Regions from separate parts of the Alkalihalobacterium alkalinitrilicum genome, predicted to be linked through region 2. Evidence: riboswitches for the same ligand, from Rfam matches in the RefSeq annotation. Region 2 holds a riboswitch; each other region holds the start of a gene.

What was found. A riboswitch is a leader RNA that binds a small molecule or an ion and turns the genes downstream of it on or off. The one in region 2 is predicted to bind S-adenosylmethionine.
Region 1: it holds a riboswitch for S-adenosylmethionine, as region 2 does, so the genes downstream of both, BK574_RS20910 (methionine ABC transporter ATP-binding protein) here and metK (methionine adenosyltransferase) in region 2, are expected to answer to the same signal.
Region 3: it holds a riboswitch for S-adenosylmethionine, as region 2 does, so the genes downstream of both, BK574_RS21085 (methionine ABC transporter ATP-binding protein) here and metK (methionine adenosyltransferase) in region 2, are expected to answer to the same signal.

Annotation. Positions count from the first base shown of each region.
Region 1 is NZ_KV917368.1:4,316,028-4,324,493, forward strand. It holds gene BK574_RS20880 (acyl-CoA dehydrogenase family protein) at 1-953, shown strand, start outside; gene BK574_RS20885 (arsenate reductase family protein) at 1,169-1,528, shown strand; gene gcvH (glycine cleavage system protein GcvH) at 1,599-1,982, shown strand; gene BK574_RS20895 (YusG family protein) at 2,198-2,443, shown strand; gene BK574_RS20900 (DUF4395 domain-containing protein) at 2,630-3,043, shown strand; gene BK574_RS20905 (MFS transporter) at 3,242-4,483, shown strand; SAM riboswitch class I at 4,574-4,691, shown strand; gene BK574_RS20910 (methionine ABC transporter ATP-binding protein) at 4,870-5,892, shown strand; gene BK574_RS20915 (methionine ABC transporter permease) at 5,885-6,553, shown strand; gene BK574_RS20920 (MetQ/NlpA family ABC transporter substrate-binding protein) at 6,573-7,433, shown strand.
Region 2 is NZ_KV917368.1:4,473,038-4,481,503, reverse strand. It holds gene BK574_RS21745 (gamma carbonic anhydrase) at 34-549, shown strand; gene BK574_RS21740 (hypothetical protein) at 734-1,015, opposite strand; gene BK574_RS21735 (phosphatase PAP2 family protein) at 1,334-1,888, shown strand; gene BK574_RS21730 (glycosyltransferase family 4 protein) at 1,899-3,059, shown strand; gene metK (methionine adenosyltransferase) at 3,190-4,395, opposite strand; SAM riboswitch class I at 4,585-4,695, opposite strand; gene BK574_RS21720 (hypothetical protein) at 5,073-5,396, opposite strand; gene pckA (phosphoenolpyruvate carboxykinase (ATP)) at 5,827-7,410, shown strand; gene BK574_RS21710 (alpha/beta hydrolase family protein) at 7,452-8,252, opposite strand; gene ytkD (RNA deprotection pyrophosphohydrolase) at 8,333-8,466, opposite strand, start outside.
Region 3 is NZ_KV917368.1:4,348,705-4,357,170, forward strand. It holds gene BK574_RS21045 (M23 family metallopeptidase) at 1-840, opposite strand, end outside; gene lipA (lipoyl synthase) at 1,005-1,946, shown strand; gene BK574_RS21055 (YhcN/YlaJ family sporulation lipoprotein) at 2,086-2,763, opposite strand; gene BK574_RS21060 (YutD family protein) at 3,232-3,522, shown strand; gene BK574_RS21065 (cytosolic protein) at 3,649-3,957, opposite strand; gene BK574_RS21070 (DUF3055 domain-containing protein) at 4,124-4,390, opposite strand; gene glpX (class II fructose-bisphosphatase) at 4,401-5,375, opposite strand; gene BK574_RS21080 (DUF86 domain-containing protein) at 5,618-6,064, shown strand; gene BK574_RS27675 (hypothetical protein) at 6,073-6,234, opposite strand; SAM riboswitch class I at 6,368-6,472, shown strand; gene BK574_RS21085 (methionine ABC transporter ATP-binding protein) at 6,707-7,750, shown strand; gene BK574_RS21090 (methionine ABC transporter permease) at 7,710-8,372, shown strand; gene BK574_RS21095 (MetQ/NlpA family ABC transporter substrate-binding protein) at 8,450-8,466, shown strand, end outside.

The DNA of each region.
Region 1 (8,466 bases), 160 kb from region 2:
AGCGTGCGCTTGAATTAGCAGCTAAATATGCAAATGAGCGTAAGCAGTTCAAACAACCGATCGCAAAATTCACGTTAATTCAAGAAAAATTAGCGAGTATGGCGACAGCGATTTATGGTGCGGAAAGCTCGATTTACCGTACAGGTGGTTTGTTCGAAGACCGCTTAGGATGCTTAACAGATGAAGAGCAAAAAGACGGCCGTAAAGTGGCGGAGGCAATTGCCGAATATGCAATTGAGTGCTCTTTAAATAAAATTGTTGGTTCAGAAACGTTAGACTTCTGTGCTGATGAAGCGGTCCAAATTCACGGTGGTTATGGATTTATGGCTGAATACGAAGTAGAACGCATTTACCGTGACTCTCGTATTAACCGTATTTTTGAAGGTACAAATGAAATTAACCGTCTTTTGGTGCCTGGAACTATCCTTCGTAAAGCAATGAAAGGTGAGCTTCCTTTACTCGAAAAAGCAATGTCACTTCAAGAAGAATTAATGATGATGATGCCAGAAGAAGTTGGAACTGAGCCGTTAGAGCAAGAAAAATATTTATTAAAAATGGCAAAGAAGGTCTTCTTAATGATCGCTGGTACTGGAGCGCAAAAATACCAACAAAAGCTTCAGCATGAACAAGAGCTTCTTGCGAATGTAGCAGACATCGTTAGTGAAGTGTTTAATATGGAATCGGCAATTCTTCGTACAGAAAAAGCAATCAACCGCAATGGTTTAGATAAAAACGAGCAGAAATTACTTTTAACGCAAGTATACTGCCAAGAAGCGTTTAACCGTATCGAGGCACATGCGAAAGAATCGTTAGTTGCTATGGAAGAAGGCGACACTCTTCGTACAATGATTTCAATTTTACGTAAATTAACTCGTCACACTCCAGTTAACGTCATTGCGAAGAAGCGCCAAATTGCTGAACGTGTACTAACAGAAGAGCGTTACACTGTTTAATTCATTTTGTTATTCAATTTTGGAGCATTAGTTCCAAAAAAAATATAATCTCCTTTCTACAAGGAAGCATTCTCCTCTCTACTAAGATCAAAGAAGTCCCAAATTGGGGCTTCTTTGACGTCGTAATTAATGTGTAGGGTGAAACATTATAGTTGTTAAACAACCCAGTTTAAGGAATAATGTCTATATAAAGTAAACTTTAAGGAGGAGAAACAATGAGCTTACAATTTTACTGGTATCCAAATTGTGGAACATGTAAAAAAGCAAAAAAGTGGTTTGATGACAATGAAATTGAGTATGAAGCTATACATATCGTTGAACATCCACCTAGTCGAGAAGAATTAGAGTCGCTCTACAACAAAAGTGGATTAGAAATTAAAAAGTTTTTTAATACGAGTGGAAAAAAATATCGTGAACTCGGGTTGAAAGATAAAGTAAAGGAATCTTCACCTGAAGAATTACTAGATATCCTCGTAACAGATGGTATGTTAATTAAACGTCCAATTGTTACCGATGGTGAAAAAGTGACGGTTGGGTTTAAAGAAGAGGAATTTGAAGAGAATTGGAAAAAGTAACTAGGGTTGTATAACGTTACTAATTTATTATATAGTAACGATGAACACCGAAATTATTGGAGGGATATTCGTGAATTTACCACAAGAACTAAAATACTCTGAAGAACATGAATGGGTAAAAATTGAAGGAAATAAAGTGCATATTGGAATTACAGATTTCGCACAATCTGAATTAGGTGATATCGTATTCGTTGAACTACCAGAAATTGGCGATGAAATTACTGCGGACGAGCCATTCGGTAGCGTTGAATCGGTAAAAACCGTTTCAGAACTATACGCTCCAGTGAGTGGTAAAGTCGTTGAAATTAACGAAGGATTAGACGATGCACCCGAACTTGTAAATGAATCACCGTATGAAAAAGCATGGATGATTGTAGTTGAATTATCAGATGCGTCTGAATTAGATAAATTAATGTCAGCTGAAAAATACCAAGAAATGATTAGTGAAGACTAAGATCTAATCATAAAAGGTTGACGGAAAGTGTTATCCTTAGGAGTGAAATGGCAGTAAATGCGGCACTCATGAGAGATTACAATGCTTGAAGTCAGCCTTTTTATTTTCCCGAAATTTCCTCCCAACCAATGCAATAGCTAAGTTCTTCTCGGTTTGAAAAGCAAGAGTTTGGGGTATCGTAAACATAACCGCCCGAAAAGGAGGAGGTTTGATTTATGATTGAAAAACAAATGAAGAAAGTAGACGTAACAAGTAAAGTCGATGGAAAATTAGAAAACGGAGCAATGAATTTATATATGGATGAGGCGCGTATCGGTAAAATTATTATGACAAACCAGGGAAATCAGTATGAGATGGCCGAAGGTTTTGAGTTTGACAGTAATAAAGTGTACCGTTATGAAAATGCCCATCCAGAGAAACAAGATAAGTATGTCGATGATTGTGACTTAGGGTGGTGTTAGGTGAAAGCGAGGGGGAAGAGCCCTCGCTTTTTTCAGCGTGGTATAAACACCCGTAAGTTAAATAACCTTAATGTCGTTATTCCAAAAATAAAACTAGAAGGCACTTCCATTGCCAAAACGGATACTTTTCACATAAAATGACTTAAACACATAAATTCTTATCGGGATAAGGAGGCTTTGTATAGTATGAAGGATATTCCAAAATCTTTTGTAAGAGCAAACCAATATACAATGGTCGTTTTAACAGTACTTTCAATCAGCTTTCAAAGTGTGGCATTATTAGCCTTAACATTATTGTTTGTATTACTACCACTGTTTTTTGGACCGAAGGCAAATATTGCGTTTGCTGTCGCCAAGCAGTTAAACAAAGACGCTTCAAAGGATGAAACCGAAGCGGCTGAACTTCAACGCTTTAATCAAATGATTGCAGCATCCTTGTTAGGGATCGCGTTTATTTTACTCCTTGTAACAGGACATTGGTTCGGTTGGGTTCTCGTTGGCATGGTATCGGTGGCTGCGACAGTGGCGTTACTAGGTTTTTGCGTCGGCTGCTTTTTATATTTTCAATTTAAAAAATTAAAATACGACCTAAAGAAATGAGGATGACGAAAAGTCACCTCATTTTTTTCTGTCCAGTGGAGGAAGAGGAATACTTTTACTGGTGGAAGTTTCATTTTATATGGAACTCACCTTAATTTTACAAAAAAATTATAGTGAAAAACTCTATGCAAACTCGAAATAATTGACTATTATATTTAGGGTAGCGAAATTTATTTCGGGAAGGAAATTGAAATTAGAATGTCTAAGTTTATTGGGGATTGGGGTAATCAATTAAAAAGTTATAACAAAAATGTTCGGTTATTCTTACTCACATCCTTTTTAGGAAATGTCGGTATGGGCATTTTCATGATCATATACAATTATTATATTCGTGAACTGGGCTATGACGATCAAGTAAATGGAAAAGTGATTGCGATGACCGCAATGGCCTCAGCAATCTTTTTATTACCTGCGGGATTAATGAGTGATAAAGTTGGAAGAAAAAAGGTAATTTTAGTTGGGGCTGTTTTTTCTGCCATTACCTTACTTCTAAGGGCGGTCTTCGTGGACGAGTCACTTTTGCTTGTAAGTGCATTTTGTACCGGTGTTTTCATGGCATTTATACAAGTTTCTTCCATTCCCTTGCTGGCGGAAAACTCTACTGAAAAACAACGTGTTCATTTGTTTAGTTTTAATTTTGCATTAATAATGGTCGCTAATGTTGTCGGTAATGTAGTTGGAGGAACGTTAAGTGATGCGCTGCAAGCCTTTTTATCTTTAAGTCCCTTATGGAGTGTTCGAATTACGTTACTCGTTGGAGCAGCATTCTTCTTTGCTTCGATCATTCCTGTATTAAAAATCAATGAGAAAAAGAAGCTTAAAACTGAAAAAACAGCTGCAAGTTCATTTACAAGTATTTTCAAAACACAGAAATCAGGCTTGAAAATGATTGCGCTTTTTGCCATTGCTCAGTTAATTATAGGTTTTGGTTCAGGACTTGTAATACCGTACTTAAATTTATATTTTACCGATCGATTTGAGATTAACAAATCACTTGTTGGTATTATTTTAGCCCTTGGTCAAGCGAGCACTGCAATCGCATTAATGATTGGCCCAGCAGTCGTGAAACGATTTGGTGAAGTTCGAGCCGTTGTCATTTTACAACTATCTTCATTACCATTTCTGTTATTAACTGCTTACACTGAAAATCTTTGGTTCGCTGTGATTGGATTTTTATTCCGTCAGGCTTTAATGAATGCAGGAAATCCGATTCAAATGTCATTAATGATGAGGAGCGTGGATGACTCTATAAAAGGGTTAGCGAACTCAGTCGGACAAATGGTGTTCCAATTAGGTTGGGCGGTGATGGGGCCTGTTTCGATGACGTTTGTCATGTTATATGGTGCATATTATGGATATGCGATCGTCTTTTCAATCACTGGTGGACTGTATTTAATTGGCTCTATTTATTTTTATCTCGTATTTCGAAAGGTTAAATAAACGTTTAATTAAAAGTGGTTGACAACAAATTTCGACACATGTTATCATTCTCTCATTGCTTTAATAAATTCATAATTTAATAGCTATTAGCTCTTATCTAGAGTGGTGGAGGGACTGGCCCGAAGAAACCCGGCAACCTTTGAAAACACGAAAAAGTGTTAAGAAAGGTGCTAAATCCTGCAAGGTGAAATCCCTTGAAAGATGAGAGAAAGGACTAACATTGCGATTAAACCTTTCTGTTCATCTGTTGACGGAAAGGTTTTTTTATTCAAAAGTAAACTTTTAATAGAAGGTAGTATCGCCTTTATTACAAGTAAACATATAGGAAAAGTATAGATAGAAAAAATAGAGAGATGGGAGAAAAATAATAAAAAAGGAGGATCACGATGATAAATTTAAGCGGCATTCGAAAACTGTTTAAAACAAAAGACGGAATTGTAACAGCAGTAGATCATGTTGATTTAAATATAAATGATGGTGAAATTTACGGAATTATTGGTTACAGTGGTGCAGGAAAAAGTACACTCATTCGTATGCTAAATAGTCTAGAACGGCCGACAGAAGGAACGGTTACTGTTGCAGGAAAAGAGCTTTCGTCATTAAAAGGAAAATCATTACGGAAAGCGCGACAAGAAATTAGTATGATCTTCCAGCACTTTAACTTATTATGGTCAAGAACAGTCAGTGAAAATATTGTGTTCCCGTTGGAAATTGCTGGTGTGCCTAAAGAAGAACGTAAACAGCGAGTGGACGAGTTGATAAAGCTCGTTGGATTAGAGGGTAGAGGCGGATCGTATCCTTCCCAGCTGAGTGGGGGTCAAAAGCAAAGAGTCGGAATTGCAAGAGCGCTTGCGAATAACCCGAAAGTACTCCTTTGTGATGAAGCAACATCTGCGCTCGATCCAAAAACGACAGACTCGATTTTAGAATTACTCGTTGATATTAATAAAAAGCTTGGCTTAACGATTGTCCTAATTACGCATGAAATGCACGTCATTCGGAAGATCTGCCATCGTGTAGCCGTGATGGAAGCAGGGAAGGTCGTCGAAGAAGGTCCTGTTCTTGAGGTCTTTAAACATCCAACTGCTGGTATTACGAAACAGTTCGTAAAACAAGTTACAGATCCTGAAGAGACGAAAGAAACGATTTCCCACATTATTGAAGAAGAAACGGGAAAAGTCATTCAATTAAGCTTTGTTGGCGAAGAAACGGAAAAACCGTTAATCACTAGAATTATACGGAATTTTGATATAGAAGTTAACATTTTACAAGGAAAGATCTCGCAAACGCAAGAAGGAGCGTATGGAACGCTTTTTATACAGATTAAGGGAGCAGAAAATGAGATCGAAAATGTGATTGCCTTTATTCGAGAGCAAGGAGTTCAAGTGGAGGTGATCGATCATGTTTAATGAATGGCTTAGCAAAATGAAATGGGATAAATTATGGGAAGCAACGGTTGAAACCATTTATATGACGTCAATCTCGGTTGCCGCAACGTTCGTCATTGGGATTGTTTTAGGACTTATTTTATATTTAACAAGTAAGGGAAACTTATGGGAAAACCGTCCCGCTAATCTAATTGTAAGTTTGATTGTCAATGTATTTAGGTCTATTCCGTTTATTATCCTAATTGTATTACTCATCCCGTTTACAAGAGCGTTAATGGGTACAATGCTAGGGGCGAATGCGGCGCTACCCGCTTTAATTATTGGCGCGGCTCCTTTCTATGCTCGTATGGTAGAAATCGCCTTAAGAGAAATCGATAAAGGTGTGATTGAAGCCTCGCAGTCGATGGGTGCAACGAATTGGCAAATCATTTATAAAGTATTAATTCCAGAGTCACTACCAGCGTTAATCTCAGGAATTACCGTTACAGCGATTGCTCTCGTAAGTTATACAGCAATGGCAGGGGTGATCGGGGCTGGAGGACTGGGCCACTTTGCATACTTAGAAGGGTTCCAGAGGAATAATACAACCATTACTATGGTGGCAACAATCGCAATCCTATTAGTTGTTTTCGTTATTCAATGGATTGGAGATTATTTCACAAATAAAACAGATAAACGTTAATCAAGGGGGAAAAAAAGAGATGAAAAAGTTCTTAAGTTTAATTGGAGCTGCAGCGATTTCTTTATCATTAGTCGCTTGTGGCGGTGGCGCTGAAGAAGAGCCGCAAACAGAAGAAACACCAGGTGAAGAAGAAGCAGCACAAGAAGAACATGTAAAGCTAGTCGTAGGAGCATCAGCTGTTCCGCATACAGAAGTATTGGAATTTGCTGCTCCACTTTTAGCGGAAAAAGGGATCGATCTTGAAATTAGAACATTCACGGATTATATTTTACCGAACCAAACGTTAGAAAATGGCGAATTAGATGCGAACTATTTCCAAACACCAGGTTATTTAGCTATGCAAATTGAAGAGTTTGGTTATGAGTTCGAAAGCATCGGGCCCATTCACGCGGAGCCAATCGGTGTTTATTCAAAAGAGTACAGCAGTTTAGATGAACTTCCGGATGGAGCAACAATTATCATGAGTGAATCTTTTAGTGATCACGGTCGTATTTTACCAATCTTTGAGCGTGCAGGTGTGATCGAGCTTGACGTAGAAGAAGGTCAATTAGCACAGCGTGAAGACATTGTTTCCAATCCAAAAAACTTAGATTTTTCAACACTTGTAGAAGCTAGTTTGCTTGCTCCTTCATTTGAAAGTGGAGAAGGAGATGCAGTTGTTATCAATACAAACTTTGCACTACAGGGTGAAGTTGATATTGAAAAATACGGTATTGCATTTGAAGGACAAGATGTGCTTCAACCGAACTTAATCGTTGTTCGCTCTGAAGATGTAGATCGTCCAGAAATCCACACTTTATTTGAGGTGTTACGTTCTGAAGAAGTAGTAAACTTCATTCATGAAAGATATGACGGTGCCGTTATTCCTTGGAGTGAATAATAAATTAAAATGATGGCAAAGGTGTTCGAAAAGCTTAGGCTTTTCGGACACTTTTTTTATTCTAGAAACTGAAAAAAGACTAGGAAGAGGTGTTCGATATGAAGCGCGAGCATGGCGATCATGATGGTCGCGATAGGAAGTCACAAGAAGATCACGGACACTATAGGAGTTCATAGTGCCCGAAGAAGGCAGTTGCGAGTAGTTGGCGGTCACTATAGAGAGCTCATAGTGCCCGCAGGAGGCAGTTGCGAGTAGTTGGCGGTCACTATAGAGAGCTCATAGTGCCCGCAGGAGGCAGTTGCGAGTAGTTGGCGGTCACTATAGAGAGTTCATAGTGCCCGCAGGAGGAAGTCAAAAGAAGAGAGCGGTCACTATAGAGAGTTCATAGTGCCCGAAGGAGAAAGCAAAAGAAGAGAACGGTCACTATAAAGAGTTCATAGTGCCCGAAGAAGGAAGCCAAAAGAAGAGAACGGTCACTATAAAGAGTTCATAGTGACCGAAGAAGGAAGCCAAAAGAAGAGAGCGGTCACTATAGAGAGTTCATAGTTCCTGAAGGAGAAAGCAAAAGAAGAGAGCGGTCACTATAGAGAGCTCATAGTTCCTGAAGGAGAAAGCACAAAGGAAGAAAAATCACCATAATGCCCTATATATCAACGAAAAAATACTACTCCGTTTAACTGGCTCTAAAATTCACACATCAATGCTACCTGATAATAGGCAATGTTTATAGCAGCAAACGTAATAATATAGACAATTAAGATTATTTTCTGGCGCCATCGTGCAAATTTTATTAGCATCGTTGTCTTTAAGGAAACAAGAAAGTCTAAGTGGAAGATAAGCTCTAGCAAAAAACCGGTTGGTGCAACTCATACTAAGTGAGGGATGCAGGAAAACCCCCGCTGAATAGATTTTACTTTATACAACAAAAAACAAAAAAATCTAACCCCCTCTTTCCACCAGCTTGTAAGCACTATTGAACAACGATACATAAAATCCTGAGAAAAAGGCATAATAGGTTCGTTAATTGTGTTCA
Region 2 (8,466 bases):
CCGTTTTTTCACCTTGAAAGGAGCTGTTCACTTTTGATTTATCCTTATAATAACAAAACACCTGATATAGCAGAGTCAGCATTTATTGCAGATTTTGTTACAATTACAGGAGATGTACAAATTGGAGAAAAGACAAGCATTTGGTTTAACACCGTTATACGTGGAGATGTAGCCCCTACTATTATAGGAGATCGTGTGAATGTCCAAGATAATTCCGTCCTTCACCAAAGTCCAAATAATCCACTTATCCTTGAAGATGACGTCACAGTAGGTCACCAAGTAATATTACATAGTTGTATTCTTCGTAAAAACGCCCTTATTGGAATGGGGTCCATCGTGCTTGATGGTGCAGAAGTTGGTGAAGGAGCTTTTATTGGTGCAGGTAGTCTTGTCCCACAAGGAAAAGTTATTCCACCAAACAGTCTTGCTTTTGGGCGCCCTGCAAAAGTTGTTCGTGAATTAACAGAAGAAGACCGTAAAGATATGGCACGAATTCGCAGAGAATACGTGGAAAAAGGACAATACTATAAAAGTTTACAATCCAAATAACGTGAGATGCTTTAGCCAAACCACATAACTGTATGAGTCGTATATATTTTATTAGCTAAGAGCTTAAAGGATTTAATAGCCATCATTATTGAGTAAGACCCGCATGATCCCATGCGGGTCACTCTTATATTTATTTTTCTGATATTAAAGCTACTATTTTATTATTCTCCAGCAGCAAGCGTATTCAGCATCGCCCAAAATCTTGGTTCTGCTCCTTCAGCTGCTTCCTTTCCAGGTACAAACATTGTAAATGAGAATAATTTAAATCACTAACTGTTAGATGAGCGACTCCCTTTTCCATTTCTCCTTCAACTTCACATTCTAATTCCTTCATTTCTGGTATGAAGACCATTTCTTCATCATCATCAGGAACCTCTGAATTCACAGCTGGTGTTTCGACTACTTCACCATTATCAGGCGTATCGATTGGTTCTTCTTCTCCTGTACCATCATTTATTTGTTCCACATGCTGCTAAGCTACCGATAAGTACAGCCGATATTAATATTACTTTTACTTTTTTCATGATAATTCCCCCCAAACAAAAATAACATTAATTAGCAGATAGACCTATTAGGAAATCCCCTGATAATGCGAGGGCGAAACCACCATATCTAAAACCCCTGAAATAAAACATGAAAATTTTGTAGAAAATCTTTTAGCTCCATTTACAAAACTTAAAAAAACTTAAAAATTCCTTCATATTTATATAACACTACATGGTTACAATTTGGTTAACAACTCTCAAAAGTGCCATTGGCAACTTCCTTGAAAAGAGGTTTTCGTATGGAAAGATCAAAACAATGGTTTTATCAGACTGATTGTAGCTTGTTTTATTTGATTAACGAGAAAAGCCAGTCCAAAATTTCATTTTTAGTCATGTCGTACCTTACTCACTTAGGCGGAGCCACTTTTACAGTCGGTATAACAATTCTTCTTTGTTTGCTCCTGTCTGGTCCAATGAAAGGATTAGCTTTAGCAGCTGCCTTAGCTTTAACGTTCAGTCACATTCTCGTTGTCATTTTTAAGAAAGGATATCGTCGAAAACGACCTTATCTTGTGTTGCCAAACACTTACGTTGTTGATAACCGATTTAAAGATCATTCCTTTCCTTCGGGCCATACAACAGCAATTTTCTCAGTTGCCACACCGTTTATTCTTTTCAACCCCTGGCTTTCTTTTCTATTGTTACCTATCGCTTTGTTAGTAGGGGTATCTAGAATTTTTCTCGGGCTTCACTATCCTTCAGATGTCATCGTTGGTGCTATTCTGGGCTTCAGTAGTGCCCTTCTATCTACGGTTGTATTTAGCTATTGGTTTATCGAATTAGGAATGGCGTAGGAGGTTCCATATGAAAATCGCGTTATTTACCGATACATTTGCTCCTCAAGTAAATGGTGTAGCTCGCACCCTACAACGACTTGTTCATCATTTTGAACACCGTAAAGTCCCTTATCAGCTATTTGTTCCTGAAACAATACAGCAAACTGATGTATACTCCCATCATATTCACTCGTTTTTCAGTTTGCCTTTTTTCCTATATCCTGAATGTCGCATGGCTCTTCCTAATCCGTTTACTATTCGACAACAGATCGATGCTTTTAAACCTGACCTCATTCATATTACTACTCCATTTAATATCGGACTCAGTGGCCTTCACTATGGGAAAAAGCTAAACATTCCAATGGTTGGTTCTTACCACACCCACTTTGATCATTATTTAAAATATTATAAACTTACCTTTATGTCCGAAGGGCTATGGAAGTTTATGAAATGGTTTTATTCACACTTTAATATGACCTTTGTTCCTTCAAAAGAAACGAAAGCTCATTTAGTAAGACGTGGATTTACAAATATCGACTTATGGACTCGAGGAGTCGATTGTTTTCAATTTAGTCCAAAGCATAAAGATACGAGCTTATATGAACGATTTAATATTAAAAAGAAATATGTACTGCTTTTTGTTGGCAGAATGGCGCCCGAAAAAGACTTAGAGACGTTGCAGGCAGTCATGGAGCAACTCCCAGAAAGAATAAAAAATGAAGTCCATTGGATTTATGTAGGAGATGGACCACTTCTACAAGAATACAAAGAGAACTTCACACAAAACATTACATTTACAGGCTATCTAGCTGGTTCTGAACTAGCTTCAATTTATGCTCTAGCTGACCTATTTGTTTTCCCTTCAACAACAGAAACCTTTGGGAATGTCGTCTTAGAAGCACTAGCTTCTGGAACGCCAGCAATTGTAGCTAATGCCGGTGGCGTTACTGAGATTGTTACTCATGAACAAACTGGAATTATCTGCGAAGCAAAAAGTCCCACATCTTTCATTTCAGCGATTGAAAGGCTACTATCTGATGAAATTCTTCGCTTACAAATGGGGTATGAAGCGAGGAAGTACGCTCGGTCTCAATCATGGGAAACGATATTTGACAACTTACTTTTACAATATGAAAAAGCATATAGTATGTCTCATTCCGATATGAAACTGGTTTCTTCCCATCATTAAAAGTTAGAAAAGACATCCATTACCACCAAAAATGATGAAAGTCGATGTCTTTTCTGTACTTGTTCCTTTAGCAAAAAAACTTCTTTAAAATGCAAAAAAGGAGTAGGGTCTCCCACTCCTTTTTAGCTTATTATTTTGAAGCTTCTGTTCGTAACAGTTCTGCTTTGTCCGTTTGCTCCCAAGGTAAATCAATATCATTTCGTCCAAAATGTCCATAAGCAGCTGTTTGCTTATAAATTGGACGACGTAGATTTAACATATTAATAATGCCTGCTGGACGAAGGTCAAAGTGCTTTCTTACAAGACTCACTAACACTTCCTCTGATACTTTTCCTGTACCAAAAGTATCAACAGCAATAGATACAGGTTGTGCTACACCAATCGCATAAGCTAGCTGTACTTCACAACGATCTGCTAAACCAGCAGCTACGATGTTTTTCGCTACATAACGAGCCGCATACGCTCCAGAACGGTCCACTTTTGTTGGATCTTTTCCTGAGAATGCTCCACCACCGTGACGAGCATAACCGCCGTACGTATCAACGATAATTTTTCTTCCTGTTAATCCAGCGTCCCCTTGAGGTCCACCGATCACGAAGCGACCTGTAGGGTTAATAAAGTATTTTGTTTCCTCATCAATTAAATGAGCTGGAACCACTGGTTTGATTACATACTCTTTAATATTTCGTTGAATTTGCTCTAATGTTACTTCAGGATGATGTTGAGTAGAAATAACGATTGTATCAATACGGGCTGGCTTTCCATTTTCATCGTATTCTACCGTAACTTGCGTTTTTCCATCTGGACGTAAATATGGAAGAACTTCATCTTTACGAACTTCGGTTAAACGACGTGACAATTTATGTGCTAACGAAATTGGAAGTGGCATTAATTCAACCGTTTCATTATCAGCATAACCAAACATTAACCCTTGGTCTCCTGCACCAATTGCTTCAATTTCTTGGTCCGTCATCTGACCTTCACGCGCCTCAAGTGCTTGATTAACCCCTTGAGCAATATCAGCAGATTGCTCATCAATGGAAGTAAGAACGGCACACGTCTCTGAATCAAACCCATACTTCGCACGAGTATAACCAATATTTTTAATTGTTTCACGAACGATCTTCGGGATATCAACGTATGTACTTGTCGTAATTTCTCCAGCTACTAATACTAAACCCGTATTGACTGAAGTTTCACAAGCTACACGAGCATTCGCATCATTTTTTAAAATGGCGTCTAAAATCGCATCAGAAATTTGGTCACAGATTTTATCAGGATGCCCTTCTGTCACCGACTCAGAGGTGAATAGGCGACGACTTTTCTTTTCTACCATTAAACAGTATCCTCCTTTTTCACATTTTAGAGGAAATTCTATTCCTTCTACGGGTAGTCTTCCCTTAAAATGTGTTAAATATTGATACGGCACTCATTCCCTCACCCTAGTGAGTATAAATTTAAGACATATATAGTCATAAAAACCCCTTTCCTCATGAGGAAAAGGGTTAGACATATCACCTTTAACCTCTTATCTTTCAAAGCATAAGCTTTGCAGGTTAGCACCTTTTCACCTTTTTTAATGGTGTTGGTTGCTGGGTTTCTTCGGGCCTGTCCCTCCACCGACTCGGGATAAGAGTATCCGTTCGCGTCATATCATAACTTACAAAGTAATCGTTGTCAACTATTGCCTGTTGACAGTAGAAAGTCTCAATTAGTAAAACACATTTATCCTTAACAATAGCAAAATTAGATGATTATTCATTTTAAGTACAAAGAAAAGCGAAGTCGCCTGTTTAGCTCCGACCAGCAAATGTTCTGGCAGGCTAAAGTTCGCTCTTTAACTTTTGTCCTGATAGGTTATTTGTCCTCGAGGAGCTGGCGACTGCAGCTAGACAAAAAAAGTCCTCTTTACTAGGACCATTAAGATGCGATATTCCAATATTTTATTTTGCCATGCCGTGATCAACTCTTTTATAGAAGCATTGGCCTCTAAGTTAGAGCGAGAACCTTGTTTTAATACGGTGTATTTTGGTTCTGATTTCGCTTTCGTTCTTCTTCTTCTCTAACTTCTTCCCGAAGCTGCATGCGTAATAACTCATTTTGGTTATCTCGTGGTTTCACCTGACTATAAACCCCGCTCGCCGTTAAACCGATGATTAACGCAACTAATAATTCATTTCCCCATTCTTTAGGAATAAACCATAATACACACGCGACACCAATCGCTAATAACGCTCGATACTTCTTATCAATATTAAAGGCATTTCCGACAACAGTTACTAATGCAGCAACAACAGCTGAAACGGTCGCGAGGTCCAACATTGAAATACTGTCCACCGCAAACCCCTCCTTCCTACTTTATGCTATGCAAATAACTAAAAATGGGTACTGAACAGATTTACCTTATTATTTGGCTTTCTACATGTTGATTTTGGCACATCGCGCGAAAGTTTGGACACCCGAATGAAATATAAGCTATCCAGTATTAACATTGAACATTATCAAAACCTATGAATTTTAAGTATTCTAAAGTCCGTAATAAGAAACCTATTTAATAGGAAAAAAGGCAACACCAATGTATAAACATCCTTTTAATAGCACGTTATTAATTTAGACACATAATTTTTCAACTTATTTGCACACAAATTGAAATAATAGTATAGACTATTTAATAAAATGTGTTATACTAATTTCAACATAAAAAATTAATTATTAATCCTTACAAACATAGTGGATAAAATATAAAAAAGAGAGGGTTTTGTGACCAATGAGTACAATTAGCTTCGCTACTGAATTAGAGCATATTTTACAAGGAGAAAATGTTCATTTAGACCTTCCTGTTTCTAAATTAGTCGAAAGGTCACTAATGAGAAATGAAGGGGTACTAACTTCTGCAGGAGCATTAAGTGTTGCTACTGGTAAATATACTGGACGCTCACCTAAAGATAAATTTATCGTAAAAGAAGAATCTGTAAAAGATAAAATCGACTGGGGTTCTGTTAACCAACCGATCGAAAAAGAGGTTTTCACTAAATTATACAACAAAGTAATGAATTACTTAAAAGAAAAAGAAGAATTATTTGTTTTTCGTGGTTTTGCAGGTGCAGATAAAAGCTACCGTCTTCCAATTCAAGTTATTAATGAATACGCTTGGCATAACCTTTTCGCAAAACAATTATTTATTCGCCCTACTCAAGAAGAATTACAAACTCACGATTCAGAATTCACTGTAATCTCTGCGCCAAACTTTAAAGCAGATCCTGAAATTGACGGAACTCGTTCTGAAACGTTTATTATCGTTTCATTCGAAGAGAGAGTTGTTTTAATTGGTGGTACTGAATATGCTGGCGAAATGAAGAAATCGGTCTTCTCAATCATGAATTACTTGTTACCAGAACAAGATGTGCTTTCTATGCACTGTTCAGCGAATGCTGGTAAAGAAGGCGACGTTGCTTTATTCTTCGGACTTTCTGGCACAGGAAAAACAACGTTATCTGCGGATCCTAACCGTCATTTAATTGGTGATGATGAGCACGGCTGGTCTAACAACGGTGTATTTAATGTTGAAGGCGGCTGCTATGCTAAGTGTGTAAACTTATCTTATGAAAAAGAGCCACAAATTTGGGATGCAATTCGTTTCGGAGCTGTTTTAGAAAATGTAGTACTCGATGACAAAACTGGAAATCCAGACTATGATGATACATCATTAACGGAAAATACACGTGTCGCTTATCCTTTAGAGTCTATTCCTAATACATTAATGCCGAGCATTGCTGGACACCCTAATACTATCATTTTCTTAACTGCTGATGCGTTTGGTGTATTACCTCCAATCAGTAAATTAACAAAAGAACAAGCAATGTACCATTTCTTATCAGGTTACACTAGTAAACTAGCAGGAACTGAGCGTGGAGTAACAGAGCCTGAAGCAACGTTCTCAACTTGTTTCGGCGCACCATTCCTTCCACTACCAGCACATCGTTATGCGGAAATGCTTGGTGAAAAAATTTCTCAGCATGATGCACAAGTTTACCTTGTAAACACGGGTTGGTCTGCAGGTCCTTACGGTGTAGGTAAACGTATGAACCTAGCTTACACTCGTGCTATGATCCAAGCTGCACTTCAAGGGGAGTTAAACTCAGCGGAATTCTCTGTTGACCCGATTTTCGGTTTAAATGTACCTGTTCATTGCCCTGGAGTACCAGATGAAGTGCTTCAGCCTAAGTTAACTTGGGAAAATGGTGAAGAATACGACCAAAAGGCACAAGAACTTGCGAGCAAATTCAAAGAAAACTTCGAGAAATTCAATAACGTTTCTAATGAAATTAAAAGTGCTGGTCCACTAGTATAAGGTGGAATACAAAAAGGAGTCTGACATTTGTCAGGCTCCTTTTATTTATTCTCGCTGACAGGTGGTTGTCTCTTCATCCACTCCGTTAACTTCACGACTATATTTCGATTGTACGGTTCTGGAAAATAGTGATTAAACTCTTCATAATACCAGGTCTCTACTATTTTCCCCTTTCTTTTCAGGTTAGCTTCAAGTTGATACCCATGTTCAATTGACACATGCTCGTCCTGTTTCCCGTGTATGATTAAAACTGGACTTTGGATATGTTCACTTTCATTAAGAGGAGTTCTCCAATGATACCGATCGGGAAATTTAGTTGGAGTCCCTATGACCCGCTTCATCATGCGACGTAAATCCACTCGCTCTTCATATGTAAGTTCCATATTAGAAACACCATTCCAACATACAACAGATCTAACTTTCCGAACAGCAATTGCGGTTAACAATGCCATCACACCTCCACGAGAAAACCCAAACAAATGGATGTCATTTTTCTTTACGAGTGGATGACGGTGTAATACCCAAAACGCATTAAACGCATCATTTCGGTCATGCCCCGCAAAATCCTCTTGTCCTTCTCCGCCTTTATTCCCACGGTAAAACGGTGCAAAAACAATAAACCCTTCTGCTGAAAATTGAATTACTCTTGCTATCCGTGGCATACCAACATTTTTAATACCGCCTCTTAAATATAAAAAACCAGGCAGTTTCTCATCTGTTTCTGGTTCAGCTAAATATCCTTTGACTTTTAAACCGTCACTTATATAAGTCGCAAAATAAAGTCTTATCCTAGGATGAGGGGAAGGTAAACGTTCCTTTTTTATCAGGTCACCATCTTTCATTCTTACTTTCCCTCCTCTCAGGGACTATCGTATTGTGATTGACTTCGACAAAATGTAAGTTTTTTTTAGTCCAACTACATTTATTCATCCATATGCCCTGCTACAGTCGGCCATTTTTCAATTATATGTTCTAATGATCGTTCGACCACTTGGTCCTTCATAATAAAACTAAAGCGCCGATCCTCTTTTATATTTTTAGGGAAATTACTCATTA
Region 3 (8,466 bases), 120 kb from region 2:
TACATACCCGATGACTTGACCAGGCTCGACAATGGTACCAGGGTCGATGCCTTTTTCAAAGCCACTTAAATGAGCGTAATAATGATATATATTATTTAAGTCGCGAATCCCAATTCGCCAACCACCGTACCTATTCCAGCCTTTTAATTCTACGATTCCATAAGTGGTGGAGCGAACTGGTACGTTATAGTTCGCAAAGATATCCGTACCTTCATGAATTCTGCGTCCACCCCAGCCGCGACGATCTCCCCAAGTGCTTCGGTAACTGTAGTTATGATTGATTGGCATTGGGAATGCATTTTTTATTAGCTCGAGTGTCCCAAACTTTTCATAAATTTTTGCATGCCCTGAGATAATATTCACCGTTTGATCACGATGATAATGCTCCCACAGCGCTGTTCTGAAGTCATCAAAATCAAATCCATACGTTTCTAAATGTCTTGCCATTGTATAGAGAATATCTTCATCGTCTTCTCTGTCTGCTATACCGTCACCATTACCGTCAAGCCCGATACCTCCAAACATACTAATTGATAATGGGTCAGTATCTTCTGGGTTAGGGTTTAATGGTCCAACCCATTGCTCAGGTGAAAAGTATATACCAATTGCACCTATTTCTTCAGCGCGATCACGTCTCGCTTTTCGTAATCCTCGTTCATAAGTGTCAACAGCCGCTAAATAGTTCCAAGGAATGTTGGTTAGAGCTTCAACCTTTTTGAATAAGTTCATGCGTCTTTCATATACTGATTCGGTTTTCTGTTCCCCAAATACGATGTCAGGTTGAAATGTAGCAAACAGAAAAGGAATAACGGCAAAAATAATTGCGAGTTTTTTTAGCATTATGTTATTCTCCTTTCTAGTAGGTGTAGCATGCGATACCCTCCAAAAGTTCATAATATTAGTTTGTATTTTAAAGAGAAAATAATCTGAGTTAATTAATGGTAATCAAACAAGGTATTTGTGAGATTCAGGTAAAACATGATACATTAGTATTAAGAAAATTAATGGTTGGAGTGAACGATACCATGGCAAAAAAAGAAGAACATATTCGTAAACCCGATTGGTTGAAAATAAAGTTAAATACAAATGAAACATACACAGGCTTGAAAAAAATGATGCGTGAAAATAATTTACATACCGTTTGTGAAGAAGCTCGCTGTCCGAACATTCATGAATGTTGGGCAGAGCGTAAAACGGCGACATTTATGATTTTAGGTGATGTATGTACCCGAGCATGTCGTTTCTGTGCTGTAAAAACAGGGCTTCCAACAGAATTAGATTGGCAAGAACCTGAACGTGTAGCTGATTCTGTTCAATTGATGGGCTTAAAGCATGCTGTTATCACAGCTGTTGCGCGCGACGATTTAAAGGATGGTGGTGCTGCTGTCTTTGCTGAAACCGTTCGAGCAGTTCGTCGAAAAAACCCATTTACGACAATTGAAGTTCTTCCTTCAGACATGATGGGAGTGTATGAAAACGTCAAAACGTTAATGGATGCAAGACCGAACATATTAAACCATAATATTGAGACGGTGAAGCGCTTGACGCCAAGAGTGCGTGCTCGGGCAACGTATGAACGATCACTAGAATTTCTTAAAAGGGCTAAAGAATTACATCCCGATATTCCAACTAAATCGAGTTTGATGATCGGACTTGGCGAAACAAAGGAAGAAATTATTGAAACGATGGATGACCTACGAGCTAACAATGTAAATATCATGACAATTGGTCAATATTTACAGCCAACGAAAAAGCATCTTAAGGTAGTAAAATATTACCATCCAAATGAGTTTGAAGAAATGCGTGAAATTGCCATGTCGAAAGGCTTTAATCATTGTGAAGCAGGTCCTCTCGTCAGGTCCTCGTATCATGCAGACGAACAAGTCAATGAAGCACAAGTTCATCAAGAAGCTTCAAAAGTGATTGAAAAAGAGGCAAACTCGTAAACGATTGGCCCCTTTTATCGAATAGAGGTTACTCCATAAGAGTCAGGCGCCATCCAGCGGTGCCTGGCTCTTTGATGATGGAGTATTAGTATCTACTGACCTATTGCTACTGGAGTTGACCTCTTTTTCGTTCTTTTTGTTACATCGATTCTTGTCCTTCATCTTCTGGAAGTTGCTTTTCTCGGTCTAGTGGATACGGTTCATCTTGCTGCACTTCAAAATCATCTTCGTGTAACTGTTCAAGTTGTGGGAAAATAGGTTCCATATCATTAATTTGTTGTTCTAAAAGTTCATCCACTCGCGGTGTTAAACTGCTAAGACTTCCAAAGCGTTCAATTTGTTCCATCATTTCTGCATTGTCCGTTACATAAACGTCTAAGTACCGTGGAACCATTGACTGTGCCGTTACTTTTACTTGAAGAGCGACATCATCTCTATTTACATCACCGTTAGTTTCATAAGCGACAAGAACGTACTTGTCCGTGACGAGTGTCCCACACTCTTCCACTTGTGGTAGATAAACGGCCATTCGACTTATCGTATCTGCTAATAAATCACGATCTATATAGGAAGCATCGGGTTCACGATGTTCGCGCTGTTCTTGTGCTTTGTTGTGACGAACATAACCGAACTGGGCGTGTTCTGGGTTTTGTACGCGATTTCGTTCAGTATGCAGAATACCTGCACCACCACCACTTGGATTATATTGTGTATGTTTTGCTTGCATATTAGGAGCTTCATTTCCCATCATTGTTTGACAACCTGTAGTAATCAGCATCGAAGAAAGAACACAAGCAGTAATCATTTTCTTTTTCATTAAGACGACCCTCCTTTTTAAACTCGTACGTAGAAGTGCTTTGTTATAACTTAGTTGAAAAATCTCTTTTATAGCTTGAGCGACTGAGTCGAATTTTACTGAATGAAAATTTTGGTTAATTTGAATTAGTGTGACCGTTATTATTGAGCATCGTATAACACGCCCCACAAAACGCTGTATGAAGTTTCACTTTACCCCGTTTAACTAGTACTAAGACTCTTTAACAAACTAATTAGAGTCAAGTGCGGGTAACAACCCGATTGGTTCAACTAACACACAGCACAAAACGCTGTATGAAGTTTCACTTTACCCCGTTTAACTAGCACTAAGACTCTTTAACAAACTAATTAGAGTCAAGTGCGAGTAACAACCCGATTGGTTCAACTAACACACAGCACAAAACGCTGTATGAAGTTTCACTTTATGGTAAAATAAGATGATGAATGAAGTAAAAGAGGTGAAATCTTTATGATTCGGGTACAAGGCGTGAGTTTTGAAGTGATAGAAGATGTTCGAGAGGCTTGGAATGAAGAAGAATTTATGGGACGTTATAGTGACGTTTTAAATAAATATGACTATATTGTAGGAGATTGGGGTTATAGTCAGCTCCGATTAAGAGGTTTCTTTGAAGATAACAATAAAAAGTCAAATTATGATAATAAAATCAGTACACTTTCTGAGTATTTATATGAGTACTGTAACTTCGGTTGTCCTTATTTTGTTTTGAAAAGAGTAAAGGAAGGGCGGAAGAGTTCTTAAGTATGAAGTAAGTACATAAAGAACATGATTCTAGCTGAAGGTTAGATTAAGTATTGTTATTTAAACAATCGATAACACCAATTGTAAACAGTGAGGGAAGTGTTAACCCTCACTGTTTTGTTGATTTTATTTAGTCGTATACGGTGGCTCTTCATTTTTATCAGGATCATCATGTGGCGGATGCGCTCCTGGAAATTGCCGAGGTAAATTTTGGTGTAAAGATTTAAACTCATAGTTGAAATTGCTGTACGATCTCTGCCCCTCATGCCAAGGCGTACTTTTTCCCAATGGATAATCTGAGGGAGACCCATAGGGGCCATCAGGTAAATCTTCTGGGAAAACAAAATTACGTAGCGTCTCGACATTTGAAAAGTCTGTATATGATGCTTCGGTTGGTTGTTCTTTATCTTTCCGCTGTGGGTGTTGTTCATCCATAAAAAAACCACCTCCTATCGGTTAACTTGCCCGATGATGGTGGTTTTTAGCCTCTAAGCAAAAGCTTAAAACAGTTTAGTCTCAATTTATCGGTAAATCATCCTATTTGTCACAAGTAACGAAACTTCTGTCCAGCCGTTTTAGCCTTACCTTTTTGAAAACTCTTTTACATCATTTCTTGTAAGAAAGATCGTAGCTCTTCCGCGTCTTCATCATTAAGCTTGTATACATGCTCTAAATAGCCTGGTTCTTCTAAATCATCTTGTCCAATAATCGCAAAACGATTCGATTGTATATCGAGGACAAGCTGTTTTCCATAATGCTTTGTTGTTTTAATTATTGCTAGATCAAAGCGTTGGTTTTCTCCCATAAAACTTACGTAGCGGGCTTTTGTTGTTTCTTCTTCATCGTACAAAAAAAAGCGTTCAGACATTTTATCACCTCTATGAATTATGCATTTGTAAATGTGGTTTATATTCCAAATGATGGTGTGCTTTAATATATCGTACCGTTTTTGTTTTTGCACGCATCACAATGGAATCGGTTTCAACTAAGTCGCCACCTAAAAAGCGGACACCTTGTAGTAATTCGCCAGAGGATACACCTGTTGCTGCAAAAATGGCATCATCACCACGAACGAGATCATCGAGCGTCAAAATCTGATGTGGGTCTTCTAGCCCCATCTTCTTACAACGGTCAAATTCTTCGTCGTCTTGTGGCTTAAGACGTGCTAGCATGTCGCCGCCGAGTGCTTTTATCGCAGCAGCTGAAATGACACCCTCTGGCGCACCACCAATACCAACAAATAAATCGATCCCTGTATGAGGTAATGCTGTCGCGATAGAAGCTCCCACATCACCATCACCGAATAATTTTACCCGTGCACCTTTTTGACGAACTCTTTCGATTAATTCTACATGACGTTCACGTTCTTGAATGATGACGGTTACATCGTGTATACGCTTATTCGTCATTTTTGCAATAATATCAATCGTTTTTTCAATGGGGTCATCAAGTCGGACGAGCCCTGCAGCTTTTGGACCGACGGCTATTTTTTCCATATACATATCTGGGGCATGAAGAAGTGTTCCTTTATCAGCGACGGCAATAACCGCCATTGCATTTGGATGACCTTTGGCGACAATGTTTGTTCCTTCCAAAGGATCGACGGCAATATCGACTTCAGGTCCGTTACCACTTCCCACTTTTTCACCTATATAAAGCATTGGCGCTTCATCTAATTCACCTTCACCAATAACAACTTCCCCATTGCAATTGACTGAATCAAACATCGCACGCATTGCTGTTGTGGCCGCATCATCTGCTTCATTCTTTTTTCCACGGCCAAGCCATTGTGCTGATGCAAGAGCAGCTGCTTCTGTAACTCGGACGATCTCTAATGCTAGTTCACGATCCAATGTATTCTCCTCCAGTTCGTAGCTCTATATGTTCAATCATGTTTAATCATAACAAAATCATCATTAATAAGGAAACAGTATGAACAAATAAAGTGAAAAATTATTGAAATACGTAGGTTTTTACGGAAATATGTTATACTATTTATTAGAAAAGCATCAGTTGTTACTTCAAGCTTTGCGTAAAGATGTATAGTGATAACTGATACTAACAGCCTAAAAAAAAGAACGTCGGGTGATATAAAATGTATTTTGTAGATCGTGAAAAAATTGAAACTACGCTTAGTCATATTGAGGAATTATTAAATTTGTATCGAAATCAAACAACGTGGGAAAGCGTTATTGAAAAATTGGCGTTAGAAAGAATTGGTCATAATTTGATTGAGTCCATCATTGATGTGGGAAATGCAATGATTGACGGCTTTATTATGCGAGATCCAGGCAGTTACGAAGATATTATAGATATTCTAGAGGACGAAAAAGTAGTTGTACCGAGAATTGCAGAACAGCTAAGAAATGTGATTCGTTTGCGAAAACAACTAGTACAAGCATACGTAACCGTAGATCATCCTATTTTAGTTAACGTTTTAATAGAAAACTTATCTGCTATTGAAGCATTTCCAGAAGCGGTTCGTCATTATCTTGAGTCAGAACTAGGACCAGTATCAGCTTTTTTACCAAAAGAAGAATAATCTTAGTTCTAATCCATGAAGTCATTTGTACAAGCAGGTCGATGTTCAAAAGTTTGTGGTGTGGGATAGAGCGGTACACGGCGTGCTGCTCTTTTTTGCGTTGCCCACATAACGTTTGAAGAACTTCCGTTGTCTTTTTCCTCCTCTTCATTTTCTTCACCATTTTTCACCCTGAAATGTGTTGGTTTTACACATGTGTATATTTTCTGACTATTCGTATAATTTATTATATCAAAAAAATAACATTGACATTATTATGTTTTTTATTTATGATGAATTCATTCTTAAATTTCTAAAAATTAAATCTTATCAAGAGAGACTGAGGGAATAGGCCCAATGACGTCCGGCAACCGCCATTTTGGCATGGTGCTAACTCCTACAGAATACTTTCATTCTGGAAGATAAGGCTACGATATGTTCGTGCTGTTTCTTTCTATGTAGGAGAGAAGCTTTTTTTTATTCATTTTTTGGTAGTTTATTAAAGCGTTAAAACACTGATGGGTGTCGGGATGAATTGTTAGTGGATATTAGGAACATTAACGAAAGACTTTCATATCAAAATGAGAGCCACTCCAGGCATACATCGTAAAAAAACCAAGTTATCAGATGTGTAAATATGGAATTAGGAAAGAAGGTGCTTCTATGATCGAAATAAACAATTTAGTTAAAGAATATAAAACAAAAAAAGGAACGGTCATTGGCGTTGACCAGGTCTCCCTAACAATTGAAAAAGGTGAGATCTTTGGAATTGTGGGGTATAGTGGGGCTGGGAAAAGCTCATTGTTACGTTGTTTGAACTTAATGGAAAGACCGACTTCAGGTGAAATAAAAGTCGATGATGTAAACCTTGTTGAACTTAATAAAAAAGAGTTAAGAGAAGCAAGACAAAAGATTGGGATGATCTTTCAGCATTTTCACCTTGTTAGCTCAAAAACCGTGTTTGAAAATGTCGCATTTGCGCTCAAGGCGGCTAATAAGTCAAAAAGCGAAACCGAAACACGAGTCAATGGGCTGTTAGAGATGGTTGGTCTTGCTGATAAGAAGGACCAATACCCTTCTCAATTAAGTGGAGGGCAAAAGCAAAGGGTTGGAATTGCGCGTGCTCTAGCGAATGAACCTAAAGTTCTTTTATGTGATGAAGCTACATCAGCGCTTGATCCGAAAACAACCAAGTCCATTCTTAATCTCTTAAAAAAGATTAATCAAGAACTAGATTTGACGATCGTATTAATTACACATGAAATGGAAGTTGTAAAAGAAATTTGTGATCGAATGGCCGTTATGCAAAATGGACAAGTCATTGAAGAAGGTTCCGTTTACAATACGTTTGCTCATCCTAAAGAAGAACTGACAAAAGATTTTATTCAAAGTGTTTTACAATTTAACCTTCCAGAAGCTTTAACTAATAGCTGTAATGGAACGATCATTAAGATCCAATTTCATGGAGCGATCGCTGGAGAGTCGATTGTATCAGATGTGCTGCAAAGATTTGCAGTTAAGGGCAATATCTTGCATGGTAAGATCGAATATATAAAAGAAACTCCACTTGGCATTTTTATTATGGAGCTAAATGGAAACGAAAGCGAAGTCGAGAATGCCATTAATTATTTAGTTGAACGTACACAAGGAGTGGAGGTGATTCAATATGGTAGAAGCAGTGATCGCGTTGTTGCCGGAGTTAAATAAAGCATTTCTAGAAACACTTTATATGGTTTCGATTTCATTATCGATTGCCGTTATTGTTGGTCTTCCGCTCGGCATTTTATTATTCGTTACGGATCGTGATTTATTTTTAGAAAACAAAATTTTGAAATCGATCCTTGGAGTAGTTGTTAACTTAATTAGGTCGGTTCCATTTATCATCTTACTTGTCGCTTTGTTACCTTTAACGCAGTTGATCACAGGAACGACGATTGGACCAACAGCAGCATCGGTTTCCTTATCTGTAGCCGCTATACCGTTTTTTGCGAGAATAGTAGAGGCGGCGGTCAGGAAAATTGATAAAGGGGTCATCGAAGCCGCGATTGCTTGTGGAGCAACCCCTTGGATGATTATAAAAGATGTGCTATTACCTGAGTCGAAATCGGGAATCATTCAAGGATTAACGATCACAACGATCAGCCTAATTGGTTACTCAGCCATGGCAGGGATTATTGGCGGTGGTGGAATTGGTGATTTAGCTGTCCGCTTTGGGTATTATCGTTATGACAATAATGTAATGTTTACGACCATTATTATTCTGATTTGTCTTGTACAATTTATCCAATATACGGGTGATTTCATCGCGAAACGAGTAGATAAACGATAAACATTAAATAAGTATTTAACGATTAGCAGTAGCTAAAGTTTAAATAAAATAATAAACAACTAGAGAGGAAGAACCAAATGAACAAATTAAAATT